Regions from separate parts of the Streptomyces sp. R-74717 genome, predicted to be linked through region 1. Evidence: riboswitches for the same ligand, from Rfam matches in the RefSeq annotation. Region 1 holds a riboswitch; each other region holds the start of a gene.
What was found. Region 1 has a riboswitch for cyclic di-AMP ahead of NRF20_RS04335 (LysM peptidoglycan-binding domain-containing protein). Riboswitches for the same ligand answer to the same signal wherever they lie in the genome.
Positions count from the first base shown of each region.

Region 2: linked by a shared signal. The riboswitch ahead of NRF20_RS12125 (M23 family metallopeptidase) and the one ahead of NRF20_RS04335 (LysM peptidoglycan-binding domain-containing protein) in region 1 are both predicted to bind cyclic di-AMP.
Region 3: linked by a shared signal. The riboswitch ahead of NRF20_RS18330 (NlpC/P60 family protein) and the one ahead of NRF20_RS04335 (LysM peptidoglycan-binding domain-containing protein) in region 1 are both predicted to bind cyclic di-AMP.

Region 1 is NZ_CP102361.1:959,708-964,472, reverse strand. Features, by position in the region: gene NRF20_RS04350 (DUF305 domain-containing protein) at 1-273, shown strand, start outside; partial or broken gene NRF20_RS04345 (ATP-binding cassette domain-containing protein) at 561-1,302, opposite strand; partial or broken gene NRF20_RS04340 (ATP-binding cassette domain-containing protein) at 1,423-2,037, opposite strand; cyclic di-AMP (ydaO/yuaA leader) riboswitch at 2,749-2,934, shown strand; gene NRF20_RS04335 (LysM peptidoglycan-binding domain-containing protein) at 2,939-3,676, shown strand; gene NRF20_RS04330 (DUF2461 family protein) at 3,813-4,463, opposite strand; gene NRF20_RS04325 (hypothetical protein) at 4,666-4,765, opposite strand, start outside.
Region 2 is NZ_CP102361.1:2,717,219-2,721,983, reverse strand. Features, by position in the region: gene NRF20_RS12135 (M16 family metallopeptidase) at 1-292, shown strand, start outside; gene NRF20_RS12130 (M16 family metallopeptidase) at 319-1,701, shown strand; cyclic di-AMP (ydaO/yuaA leader) riboswitch at 2,053-2,219, shown strand; gene NRF20_RS12125 (M23 family metallopeptidase) at 2,233-3,027, shown strand; gene NRF20_RS12120 (GntR family transcriptional regulator) at 3,257-3,970, shown strand; gene NRF20_RS12115 (HPr family phosphocarrier protein) at 4,124-4,405, opposite strand; gene NRF20_RS12110 (GNAT family N-acetyltransferase) at 4,578-4,765, shown strand, end outside.
Region 3 is NZ_CP102361.1:4,073,914-4,078,678, reverse strand. Features, by position in the region: gene NRF20_RS18335 (hypothetical protein) at 267-620, shown strand; gene NRF20_RS18330 (NlpC/P60 family protein) at 702-1,859, opposite strand; cyclic di-AMP (ydaO/yuaA leader) riboswitch at 1,858-2,023, opposite strand; gene pcrA (DNA helicase PcrA) at 2,281-4,719, shown strand.

The DNA of each region.
Region 1 (4,765 bases):
GACATGCCCGGCATGGACCACGGCTCGGACGGTTCGGGAATGCCCGGGATGATGTCCGACAAGGACATGAGTGACCTCGAAGCCGCCAAGGGCAAGGACTTCGACAAGAAGTTCGCCCAGCTCATGATCGGCCACCACGAGGGCGCGGTCACCATGGCCGAGGACGAGCAGAAGAACGGCAGCAACGCCGACGCGAAGAAGCTCGCCGGCGCCGTAATCACGGCCCAGACCGCCGAGATCGAGAAGATGAACAAGATCATCTCCAGGCTCTGACCCCTGGCAGGGGGTGCGGGCCTTCGTCATGCTGAAGGCCCGCATCCCTCCCGTACGTCCGAGGGGCCGGACCAGCCCGGCCTCTCGGACGTAGGCGGCCGCTCAGTCCGCTCCCGGTGTTGCGAGCAGGTCGCCCACCTCCTCCGCGGTGGTGTCCCGGAGCTCCTCCGCGAGGAGCAGCCAGCGGGTGATGCCGACCGATTCGAGGAACGGCAGGTCGTGGCTGGCGATCAGCAGCGCACCCTCGTAGGACTCAAGTGCGCTGGTCAGCTGTCGCACGCTGGCGATGTCGAGATTGTTGGTCGGCTCGTCCAGCATCAGCAGCTGCGGGGCCGGCGCGGCGAGCATCGTCGCCGCGAGCGCGGCGCGGAAGCGTTCCCCGCCCGAGAGGGTGCCCGCCGGCTGTTCCGCGCGTTTCCCCTGGAACAGGAAGCGCGCGAGCTGGGAGCGGATGTGGTTGTCGGTGACCCCGGGAGCCATGCGGGCGACGTTCGCCGCGACGCTCAGCTCCTCGTCCAGCACATCCAGCCGCTGTGGAAGGAACCGCAGCGGTACGAACGTCCTGGCCTCGCCGGACAGCGGAGCCAGCTCGCCGGTGAGGGTGCGCAGCAGTGTCGTCTTGCCGGCGCCGTTGCGCCCGACGAGCGCGATCCGTTCGGGACCGTGCACATGGAGGTTGCCCTCGTGCAGTCTGCCGAACCGGGGACGCAGTTCGTGCAGGCTCAGCACGGTACGTCCGGTGGGAACGGCGGTGTGGGGAAGGCTCACCCGGATCTCGGCGTCGTTACGGATCGCGTCCGCGGCCTCTTCGCGGCGCTCGCGCGCCTCACTCAGCCGGTCCTCCTGGAGGCCGCGAAGCTTGCCCGCCGACTCCTGCGCGGACCGCTTCCGCCCGCCGGCGAGGATCTTCGGGAGCCGCCGCTCGGCCTCGATCTTCCTGCCGTGCCGCTGACGGCGCGCCAGCTTCACATGGGTCTCCTCCAGCTCGCGCTTCTGCCGGCGTACGTCAGCCTCGGCGGCCCGCAACATCCGCCCGGCGGCTTCCTGTTCGGTGGCCAGGGCTTCTTCGTAGGCGGACCAGCCGCCTCCGTACCAGTTCACGGATCCGGAGCGCAGTTCGGCGACGCGGTCCACGCGCTCCAGCAGTTCGAGGTCGTGGCTCACCACGACCAGGACACCGGAGCGCCAGGAGTCGACGGCCTCGTAGAGCCTGCGGCGAGCGAGAACATCGAGGTTGTTGGTCGGTTCGTCCAGCAGGAGAACGTCGGGATGCTCCAGCAGCAGTGCGGCCAGGCGCAGCAGGACGGTCTCCCCGCCGGACATCTGGCCCACGGTGCGGTCCAGTTCGACATCGCCCAGTCCGAGTGACCCCAGTGTTGCGAGGGCTCGTTCCTCGACGTCCCAGTCGTCGCCGATCGTCTCGAAGTGTTTCTCGTCCACATCCCCGGCTTCGATAGCGCGCAGCGCAGTGCGCCGCCCGGCGATGCCCAGGGTCTCGTCCACACGCAGCGTCGTGTCGAGCGTGATGTTCTGAGGGAGGTGGGCGAGGCTGCCACCGACGGTCACCGAGCCCTGGGAGGGGCGCAGTTGGCCGGCCAGCAGTCGCAGAAGTGTCGACTTGCCCGAGCCGTTGGTCCCGACGAGACCGGTGCGGCCGCGGCCGATACTGAGGGAGAGCCCGTCGAAGACGGTCGTGCCGTCCGGCCACTGGAAGGACAGGGCGGAGCAGGTCAGAGAGGCGCTGGGGGCGGTGGGTGTCGCCATGGTGATCCTCGCAGTCGCAAGCGCGGTGAATGGGGGCTTCGTATGCGAGCACCACGCAGCGACCGAACCGAGAGGGAGGTGCGGCGGTCCGAAAGATCGAGGGACGGCTCATGCACCGAGGTCGCATCCACGCGGGGTCACGGGCAGGACTGAACACTGCTACTGCGTGACGGGCGTACGGCTGAAGCCGTACGGCGCGATGATCGCGAACCTCAGATGCGCAACGTCCACCTCTATCGGAGACAACAGAGCCGTTGGAAACGATAACGGCCCGGATGGCGAAAGGCAAAGCCTCGATGTCGTGTGGGGGAGCGCGACGAGCGCCCCGCGGACCGGTCGGCCGGGAGGCGGGAGGTCGTGGAGCCCTGTCGGGTGCGGTCGGCCCGAGAGGCATCCGGATCGACATACGAATGTCCCAGTATGGGTGATTTGCTTAGAATTGATCTCTTGGTCAATAAAGGGGCACTTGGGGGGGGTTGTGACTCTTGGGCGCTGACCGAATTGCCCGTTTTGGGAATCTCGTGGTGTGAGTCACATTCGGAGTTCAAGACGCCGTGGCGCGCTGCTCGGTTCCCTTCTGTGCAAGGAAATTTGGCTTCGCGGTGTGAAGTGGATTACTGCCAATTCCGTGATTCGATCTTGCGAATGAATTGTGATCCAAAAATAGGGGCTTGTTCCTTTCGGCGTTTCTCGCCTACGGTCACCGTCAATCCGGACGGAACGCCGAATCCTGCCGCCGTCCGGCAATCCGACCACTCATGTACGGCAGGAACGGGGGACCCAGGTAAGTCGCCGATCCGGTATCCGGAACGGCTCGGGGTGAAGCCGCATTCGTGTGCGGCCGGACATCTTCAGTCCGAACCCGACAGCTCACCTCGTAGGCGACGGAGAGGAATTCGCTATGTCTGCAACGGGTATCCACCGTCGTCGTAAGTCCACTTCGCTGACCCGCGGTCTCATCGTCGCGACCACGGGCGGAGCCGCTCTCGTGCTTCCGCTGGTCGGTGCCGGCTTCGCCTCGGCCGCGCCGGCGCAGTCCAAGGCTGCGGCGTCGACCGTCGCCACCGTCAAGGAAAAGACCGCGCAGAAGGCCGCGCCCACCATCTATTCCGTGATCGCCGGCGACACCCTCTCCAAGATCGCGCGGGGGCATTCGCTCAGCGGTGGCTGGAAGAAGCTGTACGAGGACAATCGAGAGATCGTCGGCGACAACCCCGCAGAGATTCGCCCGGGCATGAAGCTGACAATCGGTGCCCAGGCCGAGTCCAAGACTTCCGCGACTGTCACTGCCGCACCGGCCGCGACGCCCGCGACGTACACGAACGATCTGAACGGCTGGATCAAGGAGTCGCTGGCGGTCATGGCCAAGCACGGTATCCCCGGCAGCTACGACGGAATCCACCGCAACGTCATGCGCGAGTCCTCCGGCAACCCCCTGGCCATCAACAACTGGGACTCGAACGCCGCCAAGGGCACGCCGTCCAAGGGCCTCCTCCAGATCATCGACCCCACGTTCCGGGCCTACCACGTGCCCGGTACGTCGATGGACAGCTACGACCCGATCGCCAACATCACCGCAGCGTGCAACTACGCCGCTGACAAGTACGGCTCCATCGACAACGTGTTCGGGGCCTACTGACGCACAGCAGCGCCGCTGGCGGTTCAGTACCGACGGGTGACCAGGGGCTGGACAAGCCCCTGGGAAGGGACCGCACCCGTCGGTCAGGGGCCGCCTTTCGGCCGCTCACCCGCGTGGACAGCATGCGGAGGCGACGTTATGTGGGGCGTCGGCGGGAGCCGGGAACGGTCACATGGCCGGCGAGCCAGGAGAGCAGGGGCTCCAACTCCTGCGCTGCTCGGAGCACGGCGTCGACCAGCGCCGACGTGTGCTGCGCGCAGTCCCCACCGAGCGGACGGGCAGCGGAGACCGAGCGGTACCGGAGCAGGTCGGCACGGGGATGACCGGCGTCATGGCCGCGCGGCATGCGCTTCATGGTGTCACCGGTGATCTCGTACCCCTGAGCCCCCAGCGCCTCGATGGCACACACCAGTTCGGGGCCACTGCCCTGCGCGGCAACGGCCGTACGGAACAACGGGACCTGCCCCGGGTCGGGGTAGGTCCAGCCGCCCTTGATGCGGAGCCCGTCGAGGTCGAAGCGGAGGCCGATCTCGACGTTGCGTGCGATCCGGATCACCGCCCCTTGGTGCTGCCACCACCAAGGGTCCTTGCGGAACCCCCAGACGGAGAAGTCCTCGTACGCCTGGTCCGCGTCGGCCACATCGTTCAGCAATGCGATCATGGGCTGCCGTACGAGACGCTCCCGGTCCTTTCGGCGCTTCTCGCGAGCTTCTTGCGAGGGCATGCCCTCCAACTGCAGGAGCAGCTCGAACGCTTGCTCTGTCCAGCCGCTGAATGCTCTTGTCACGCGAGAGATCCTAGCGATCCGGGACTTGAGGGTGCGCGTGCACCGGGCCCTGAGCCGAAACCGTGCCCGGCTTGCCCGTCGCCTGCATCGCTGCTGGTGCCCCGGTTCCCGGGAGCGCGGGTGCGGTCGAAACCCCCGGCTACCGCATCAAGGTGACCGAATCGTCGGTCACCATCGTCGGCCATGCCACGGCCATGACGAGCTACCGGCCGAGCCTGCGCCGGGACTGCCGGCCGATGAACTCGATCATCAGCCCGGGACGGATCGATGTCCCCGACCGGAGTGCCACGACCGTCCCGAAC
Region 2 (4,765 bases), 1.8 Mb from region 1:
GGAGCGCGAGTGGCTGGACCGGCTCGGTACGGTCGCGGGCCGCGCCGACGAACTCTGCCGGTTCGCCGTGCTGTTCGGCGACCCGCAGCTCGCCCTGACCGCCGTACAGCGGGTGCTCGATGTCACCGCGGCAGAGGTCCAGGCGGTCGCCGAGGCCCAGCTGCGCCCCGACAATCGGGCGGTGCTGGTCTACGAGCCGGTCGAATCGGCCGAGCCCGCAGACGCAGCGGACACCGAGACCGGCGCCGACGGCGCCGACGACACCGACGCGCACGAAGGAGCGGACAAGTGACCGACGCTGCCGCGACTGGAGTTTCGATGCAGTACCACCCGCAGCCGGCCCCCGGCCTCGCCCGCCCCTGGGCCTTCCCCGCGCCGGAGCGTGGCGCCCTGCCCAACGGCCTCACGGTGCTGCGCTGCCACCGCCCCGGCCAGCAGGTCGTGGCGGTCGAGATCTTCCTCGACGCCCCGCTGGACGCCGAGCCCGAGGGCCTCGACGGCGTGGCCACGATCATGTCGCGGGCGCTGTCCGAGGGCACCGACAAGCACACCGCCGAGGAGTTCGCCGCCGAGCTGGAGCGCTGCGGCGCCACCCTCGACGCGCACGCCGACCACCCCGGCGTCCGGGTCTCCCTGGAGGTCCCGGCCTCCCGGCTGGCCAAGGCGCTCGCGCTGGTCGCCGAGGCGCTGCGGGCGCCCGCCTTCGCCGACAGCGAGATCGAACGGCTGGTGCGCAACCGGCTCGACGAGATCCCGCACGAGCAGGCCAACCCGGCCAGGCGCGCCGCCAAGGAGCTCTCCAAGGAGCTCTTCCCGGCCGCGGCGCGGATGTCGCGCCCGCGCCAGGGCACCGAGGAGACGGTGGAGCGGATCGACTCGGCGGCCGTGCGTGCCTTCTTCGACGCCCACGTCCGGCCGTCCACGGCGACCGCCGTGGTCGTCGGTGACCTCACCGGCATCGACCTGGACGCCCTGCTCGCCGACACTCTCGGCGACTGGTCGGGAGACATCGCAGAGCCTCGTCCCGCCCCTTTGATCACCGCCGACGACACCGGCCGAGTGGTGATCGTCGACCGTCCGGGCGCGGTGCAGACGCAGCTGCTGATCGGCCGGATCGGCGCCGACCGGCACGACAGCGTGTGGCCGGCCCAGGTGCTGGGCACGTACTGCCTGGGCGGCACGCTCACCTCCCGGCTGGACCGTGTGCTGCGCGAGGAGAAGGGCTATACCTACGGGGTGCGGGCCTTCGCCCAGGTGCTGCGGTCGTCGGCTCCGGATTCCGCCTCGGGGGCGAGTGGTGCCGCGATGCTCGCCATCAGCGGATCGGTGGACACGGAGTCCACGGGACCGGCGCTGCAGGATCTGTGGACGGTCCTGCGGACCCTGGCGGCCGAGGGACTGACCGATGAAGAGCGTGAGACGGCCGTGCAGAACCTCGTGGGTGTCGCACCGCTGAAGTTCGAGACGGCGGCCTCGGTCGCGGGCACGCTCGCCGACCAGGTCGAGCAGCACCTCCCGGACGACTACCAGGCACAGCTGTACGCCCGGCTGGCGGAGACCGGCACGGTCGAGGCGACCGCTGCGGTGGTCAACGCCTTCCCGGGCGACCGGCTGGTCACGATCCTCGTCGGTGACGCGTCACAGATCGAGGATCCGGTCCGGGCCCTGGGCATCGGAGAGGTGTCGGTGGTCGCCGGCTGACGGGCGTACCCGTTGTGGACACCGGACGACCGGCCGGGCCGAGGCGGGCGACCCCCGCCCGTCCGGCCCGTTGCGTGTGACAGTCCACCGGCCGACTTTCACGTTCGACCGAGCACCGAAGGCCACGGCCGGTCCACAGACCCGTCATACGCCTGCATATCGGGACAGAAGGAAGACCCCTGTGAGTGAGATCTCACCGGAGTCTTCCTTTTTGTCTGTTTTGGCAGGGAGGTTGCCTGTCTGCCCTGTGGGATGCGCTACAAAACGACCTGTCCGTTTGGTGAATGCAAGTGACCCCGCTTAGCGTCGGCTGGGCTGTCCGTCACTCGTATGCCGCATCCGTGACGTACCGGGCAGCCATCGCCGAGTCCCCGTCAGGCGCGAGCCTGGGGAGCCGGGGACCCATGCAGTCCCTGGGGTGAATCGGGTGCCTGAGCCCGGATGAGGCCAGGGCGCCCGTAGGAGACCTTCCTGCTCCGAACCCGTCAGCTAACCCGGTAGGCGAGAAGGAAGGAAAGGATCAGCCACTTCATGGCGTTCACCCGTGCCACCGGGAAGCATCGTGCCCCGAGCCGACTGACGCGCAGCAGCGCGAAGATCGCCGGCGTCGCGGCTCTGGCCACCACCGGCGTCATCGGCGGCATGGCCTCTCCGGCCCTCGCCGCGGACTCCTCCGTCAGTGAGACCGGTCTGAACCAGGTCATCGCCATCGAGGGCGCCCTCGCCGACCAGATCGACGCCCAGGCCGACGCGCAGAAGCACCAGGCCGATGTCGCGGCGAAGGCGAAGGCGGAAGCCCAGCGGAAGGCCGAGGCCAAGAAGAAGGCCGAAGCGAAGGCCAAGGCCGAGGCGAAGCGCGCGGTCGAGGCCCGCGCCGAGAAGGCCCGCGCCGCCCGGTCCGCCGAACGCACCCGCCTGGGTTCCTTCCAGCTCCCGGTCGCAGGTTCGTACGTCACCACCGGCTACAAGTCCAGTGGCTCGCTCTGGTCCTCCGGCAGCCACTCGGGCATCGACTTCCACGCCGCGTCCGGCAGCTCCGTCGTCGCCGTCGGCGCCGGTACGGTCGTCGAGGCCGGCTGGGGAGGCGCGTACGGCAACAACATCGTGCTCCGGATGACGGACGGCACGTACACGCAGTACGGCCACCTCTCCTCGATCGGCGTCTCCGTCGGCCAGAGCGTCGGCGCGGGCCAGCAGATCGGTCTCTCCGGCTCGACCGGCAACTCCACCGGTCCGCACCTCCACTTCGAGGCCCGGACCACGCCGTCCTACGGCTCCGACATGGACCCCGTCGCGTACCTGCGCGCCCACGGCGTCAACGTCTGACCGACGCTGCACCCGCAGTACCCCCTTCGAAGGCCCCGGCGGCACGCCGGGGCCTTCGCCGTGCCCGGCCTCCGCGCCCGTCCGCAGTACCTGCTCCCCGAACCGTCCTCTGGCCAAAAGATATTCATGAATTTCCACCCGGCATCGGATATGCGGCCACATCGCAATAGAGTTGCAGAACAGGCGTCGGTCGGCCGCGTTTCGCGGGAATTGAGGCGGAGGTTCGGACATGCGCATTCCGGCGCATTCGGTATGCATGGCGATCCGTGACGATATCGTCTCCGGTGTCTTCGAGCGCGGAAGCCGGCTCACCGAGGAGTTGCTGGCGCGCCGTTACGGGGTCTCCCGTGTCCCGGTACGGGAAGCGCTGCGCACCCTGGAGTCCGAGGGCTTCGTGGTCACCCGCCGGCACGCGGGTGCCTGCGTCGCCGAGCCCACCGAGGAGGAGGCCGCCGACCTCCTGGAGGTCCGGATGCTGCTGGAGCCGCTGGGTGCCGCGCGCGCCGCGCAGCGCCGCACCGAGGCGCATCTCAAGGTGTTGCGCGGTCTGGTCAGGCTCGGCCAGGAGCGGGCCCGGCGGGGTGAGGGAGAGGACCTGCGCTCACTGGGCGGCTGGTTCCACGAGACGTTGGTACAGGCCTCCGGCAGTCCCGGCCTGATCGCGCTGCTCACCCAGCTCCGGCACAAGATCGCCTGGATGTACACGGTCGAGCAGCCGGCCCGCCCGGTGGACTCCTGGGCCGAGCGCGGGGCCATTGTGGACGCGGTGGCGCGGCGTGACGCGGAACGGGCCAGGGCGCTGGCCGCCCAGCATGCCGAACGGGCCGCGGCCGCGCACCGGCTGCGCCGTGCCGACCGGCCGGGCCGCCGGGCCGACGCCTCGCACGCCGACCGGGTGAGGACTTCGCAACATTCCGTAAACACCACAGGCGTTCGGAATTAACAATTACGCCGTATACAAAGAGTCGACAAAGAGTCGTGATTCCATGAGGGCTTTCTTTGGGCTGCCCGAATTTACTCCCGTCGTCCTGGGTCGGGAAAGCGAAAAAGCCGCGGCCCTCAATAAGGGTGCCGCGGCTCTCTCGCAGGAAATGGTTCAGACGGTCTCCGGAAGCTCGTCGAGCCCTTCGGCGACCAGCTTCGCCAGACGGTCCAGGGCGGCTTCGGAGTCGTCGGCCTCGGACGCGAGCACGATCTCCTCGCCGCCGTGTGCGCCGAGACCGAGCACCGCGAGCATGGAGGCGGCGTTCACCGGGTTGCCGTCGGCCTTGGAGATCGTCACAGGGACGCCGGAAGCCGTGGCGGCACGGACGAAGATGGAAGCGGGGCGGGCGTGCAGGCCCTCGGCCCAACCGACGTTGACGCGGCGCTCAGCCATGGTTCTGCCCTTCGCGAATCAATGGTTGTCTAGACCAGTCTCTCATGTGGTGCGCGATGCTCCGGCCGACCCGCGGCACGCCCACAACCCGCGCTGTACCGCCGATCGGCCCCCTCAGACTGCCCCGGCCCCAAGACCTACGCGACCGCTGACGGAGCCGTAGTCTTTGCGCATGCAGCCCTCGCCGGAGCAGAGTCCGCATCATGCGTACCCCGACCACTGGGAAGCGGACGTGGTCCTCCGCGACGGAGGAACCGCCCGGATCAGGCCCATCACCACGGACGACGCCGAGCGGCTGGTCAGCTTCTACGAGCAGGTCTCCGACGAGTCGAAGTACTACCGCTTCTTCGCCCCGTACCC
Region 3 (4,765 bases), 3.1 Mb from region 1:
AGCGGCCCGCCGCCGGATCTCTCGGCGGGGTGACCGGTTCGCCGTCCGGGTGCGGAGCGGCGGTGAAGCCGGTCACCTGGGTAGGGACGCTAAACCCGGGGCGTGGGGAAGAGTCGTAATGACGCCTATTGCCCGAATTTGGCGCGGCGCTGTCGTCGATTGCTCGGAAAATTGCACCAGAGCCAGGCAATTGGTGCAGGCGCGAGTGAACAGGAAGTCGCACCTGCCTGCGGAGTGGTGATATGGCCGGGGCTAGGCTGCGGACCATGGACGTACTCATCAATGTCTTCGTCGCCCTGCACATCATCGGTATCGCCTCTCTGCTGGGCGGTTTCCTGACCCAGATGAAGGCGATGGGCGCGGGCACGGCCCGATTCGTCCCGGCGATGCTGCACGGCGCTCTGACGATGCTGGTCACCGGTGTCGCGCTGGTCGGGCTCAACGAGGCCGACGGCCACCACGTGAACAACATCAAGATCGGGGTCAAGTTGCTGCTCCTGGTCGTGATCCTCGCGCTCGTCTACGTCAAGCGGGACGAGGAGAAGGTCGACAAGGGCGCCTTCGCGGCGGTGGGCGGGCTGACGCTCGCCAACATCTTCATCGCCACGCTCTGGACCTGAGCCGGTCCGTGCCGCCCACGCTGCCGGACGGGCGTGGAATTCAAGCCCGTCCGGCAGCTGAAGGCATAAGGGCGTGAGCCGCTACGACGGCCGCACGCTGCCGTAGATCGGCATGTAGTAGATCGACTCCTCGCGCACGTTCGCCCCCGGCTTCGGCGCGTGGATCATCATTCCGTCGCCCTTGTAGATGCCGACGTGGCTGATGTCGTCGTAGAAGAAGACGAGGTCGCCCGGCTGCAGATCGGCCGTCGCGATCCGGGTGCCTGTCTTCACCTGGTCCCAGGTGGTGCGCGGGATGTCGACACCCGCGGCCTTCCAGGCGGCCTGGGTGAGTCCGGAGCAGTCGTACGAGGACGGGCCCGTCGCGCCCCATACGTACGGCTTGCCGATCTGGGCCGTGGCGAAGGCGAGGGCCTTCTCCGCCTTGGTGGTGGCGCTGCTGTCCGAGCCGGTTCCGGTGCCCGTGCCCGTACCGCTGCCGGATTCCGCCTCCTTCGCCGCTTCCGCGGCCTTGCGGTCCGCCTCCGCCTTGGCGGCGGCCTGCTGCCGCGCCAGCTCCTGCGCCTTGCGCTTGGCCTCCGCCTCCTTCTCGCGCTCCAGCGCCGCGAGCCGCGCCTTCTCCTCGGCGGTCAGTTTCGACAGCATCGCGCGCGCCTCGCCCAGCTTCTTCCGGACGTTCTGCTTGCTGGTGCGCAGCGTGCTCTGTGTCGAGGTCAGCGTCTCCAGGCTCTGCACTGCTTCGGCACGCTTCTTCGACGCCTTGGCCTGCTGCGTACGGAAGTCCGTGACTGCCTTCTGCTGCTGACCGGTCATCCGGCTCATCAGCTGGCTCTGGTCGAAGTACGACTGCGGGTCGTCGGCCAGGAAGAAGGTGGTGCTCGGCGCGATGGAGCCGGTGCGGTACTGCGCGGCCGCGTAGGCGCCGAGCGTCCTGCGGGCTTCGTTGAGCTTGTCGGCGCGCTCGGCCACGTCCTCCAGCAGGGCGTCGGCCTTGGCGCGCTGGGTGGCGGAGGCTTCCTTCGCCCGGTTGTACTGCTGGGTCGCGGTGCCCGCCTGCCGGTAGAGGTCGTCGACCTTCTTCTGGACGTTCTCGATGCTGGGCTTCGGGGCGGGGGCGGCCGTGGCGCTCTGTGTGGAGAGCAGGGTCACGGACGCCAGTGCCGCCGTGGTGAGCCCTACGGCCGGTGTGGTGGTGCGCACCCGGGTGCGCGGTTTGCGATGCGACGCCAAGGCCGGCATCTCCTTCCGTGGACCGCCTACCGGGTTAGCTGTCGGGTTCGGGCGGAACGGAAGGCTGCCCTACGGTCCGAGTGGGGGATAAGGACCGATTCACCCCGGTGCTGCGTGTGGGTCCCCGGCTCCGAACTCCCACGAGGGCAGGCCGGATTCGGCGCGGGCGCCCGCTCGGCGTGGTTCGCCTCAGGGGGTACGGGCCGCCCGGTCGAGCACGCTAGCCAACCCGTGGTGCTGCTGTGAAGGCCGATGTTCGATATGCCCGATACGTTTTCGTGACCTTGATGAAGTGGGGCGGCAAGGGCCGGCGAGGGCCCGAATTCCCTTACACGGAGTGGGTGGCTGCTGCCTTTGTGTGCCCGGCCGTCGGGTGCGGTTCGCCATGCGGCCGTCGTGTGTCGTTGCGGCGGCCTAGACTCGACAAGCGATGAGCAGCCTCTTTGACGACAGCTTCCTGGCCGGCCTCCAGCACTCGGAGGAAGAGCCCCCGCCGCCCCCCGAGGACTCCGCACCCGAAGCGGTGCCGGAGGACCTCTTCGCGGGCGTATTCGACGGGCCCCCGCCGCCCAGGGACGCGTACTACCGCGACGGCGCGCACCGCCCCGTCATCGACTCCGCGGCGCTCCTCGACGGGCTGAACACCGAGCAGCGCGCCGCCGTGGTCCACGCGGGCTCCCCGTTGCTCATTGTCGCCGGGGCGGGCTCCGGGAAGACCCGGGTGCTGACCCACCGGATCGCCCACCTCCTCGCCGAGCGCGGGGTGCACCCCGGCCAGATCCTGGCGATCACCTTCACCAACAAGGCCGCGGGCGAGATGAAGGAGCGCGTCGAGCAACTCGTCGGACCGCGCGCCAACGCCATGTGGGTCATGACGTTCCACAGCGCGTGCGTACGCATCCTGCGCCGCGAGTCGAAGAAGCTCGGCTTCACCTCGTCGTTCTCGATCTACGACGCCGCCGACTCCAAGCGACTGATGGCCCTGGTCTGCCGCGATCTCGACCTCGACCCGAAGCGCTTCCCGCCGAAGGCGTTCACGGCCAAGGTCTCCAACCTGAAGAACGAGCTGATCGACGAGGAGACCTTCGCAGGCCAGGCTGCGGACGGCTTCGAGAAGACCCTCGCCCAGGCCTACGCGATGTACCAGTCCCGGCTGCGCGAGGCCAACGCGCTGGACTTCGACGACATCATCATGACGACGGTCCATCTGCTCCAGGCCTTCCCCGACGTCGCCGAGCACTACCGCCGCCGCTTCCGGCACGTCCTGGTCGACGAGTACCAGGACACCAACCACGCCCAGTACACCCTCGTGCGCGAACTGGTCGGCCCGGCCGGCGAGGGCGACGCCCCCGCCGAGCTGTGCGTCGTCGGTGACGCGGACCAGTCGATCTACGCCTTCCGCGGCGCGACCATTCGCAACATCCTCCAGTTCGAGGAGGACTACCCGAACGCGACCACGATCCTCCTGGAGCAGAACTACCGCTCCACGCAGACGATCCTGTCCGCTGCCAACGCGGTCATCGAGCGCAACGAGAGCCGCCGCCCCAAGAACCTCTGGACGAACGCCGGCACGGGCGCCCGGATCACCGGCTATGTCGCCGACACCGAACACGACGAGGCGCAGTTCGTCGCCGACGAGATCGACCGGCTGACCGACGCGGGCGACGCCAAGGCGGGCGACGTCGCGATCTTCTACCGCACGAACGCGCAGTCCCGTGTCTTCGAAGAGATCTTCATTCGCGTCGGACTGCCCTACAAGGTCGTCGGCGGCGTGCGCTTCTACGAGCGCAAGGAGGTCCGGGACGTCCTGGCCTACCTCCGGGTCCTCGCCAACCCCGAGGACACCGTCCCGCTGCGCCGCATCCTCAATGTGCCCAAGCGCGGCATCGGCGACCGTGCCGAGGCGATGATCGACGCGCTCTCCATGCGCGAGAAGATCACCTTCCCGCAGGCGCTGCGCCGGGTCGACGAGGCGTACGGCATGGCGGCCCGGTCGGCCAACGCCGTCAAGCGGTTCAACACGCTGATGGAGGAGCTGCGCACGATCGTCGACTCCGGCGCGGGCCCGGCGGTGGTCCTGGAGGCAGTGCTGGAGCGCACCGGCTACCTCGCCGAGCTCCAGGCATCCACCGACCCGCAGGACGAGACCCGCATCGAGAACCTTCAGGAACTCGCCGCCGTCGCCCTCGAATTCGAGCAGGAGCGCGGGGAAGAGGAAGGCGCGGGCACGCTCGCCGAATTCCTGGAGAAGGTCGCGCTCGTCGCCGACTCCGACCAGATCCCCGACGAGGACGAGGACGGCTCCGGTGTCATCACGCTGATGACGCTGCACACCGCGAAGGGCCTCGAATTCCCGGTGGTCTTCCTGACCGGCATGGAGGACGGCGTCTTCCCGCACATGCGCGCGCTGGGACAGGTGAAGGAGCTGGAGGAGGAGCGGCGGCTCGCGTACGTCGGGATCACACGGGCCCGCGAGCGGCTCTATCTGACCCGGGCGGCGATGCGCAGTGCGTGGGGGCAGCCCTCGTACAACCCGCCGTCGCGGTTCCTCGAGGAGATCCCGGACCAGCACCTGGAGTGGAAGCGGACCGGGCCGATGTCGGCCCCGGCCGGACCGACATCGGGGATCACGTCGTCGCTGTCCTCGTCGCGCGCCCGGTCGGGCCCCTCCGGCTTCGCGACCCGGCGCACCTCGGACAAGCCGACGGTCACGCTGGTGGTCGGGGACCGGGTCACGCACGACCAGTTCGGGCTCGGCACGGTCACGGCGGTCGAGGGCGTCGGCGACCAGGCGAAGGCGACGGTCGACTTCGGGGACGAGCGGCCGAAGAAGCTGCTGCTGCGGTACGCGCCGGTCGAGAAGCTGTAGTCCGGTAGCCGGACAGGCGGCCGGGGCAGTCGCACCGGCCGCCGGG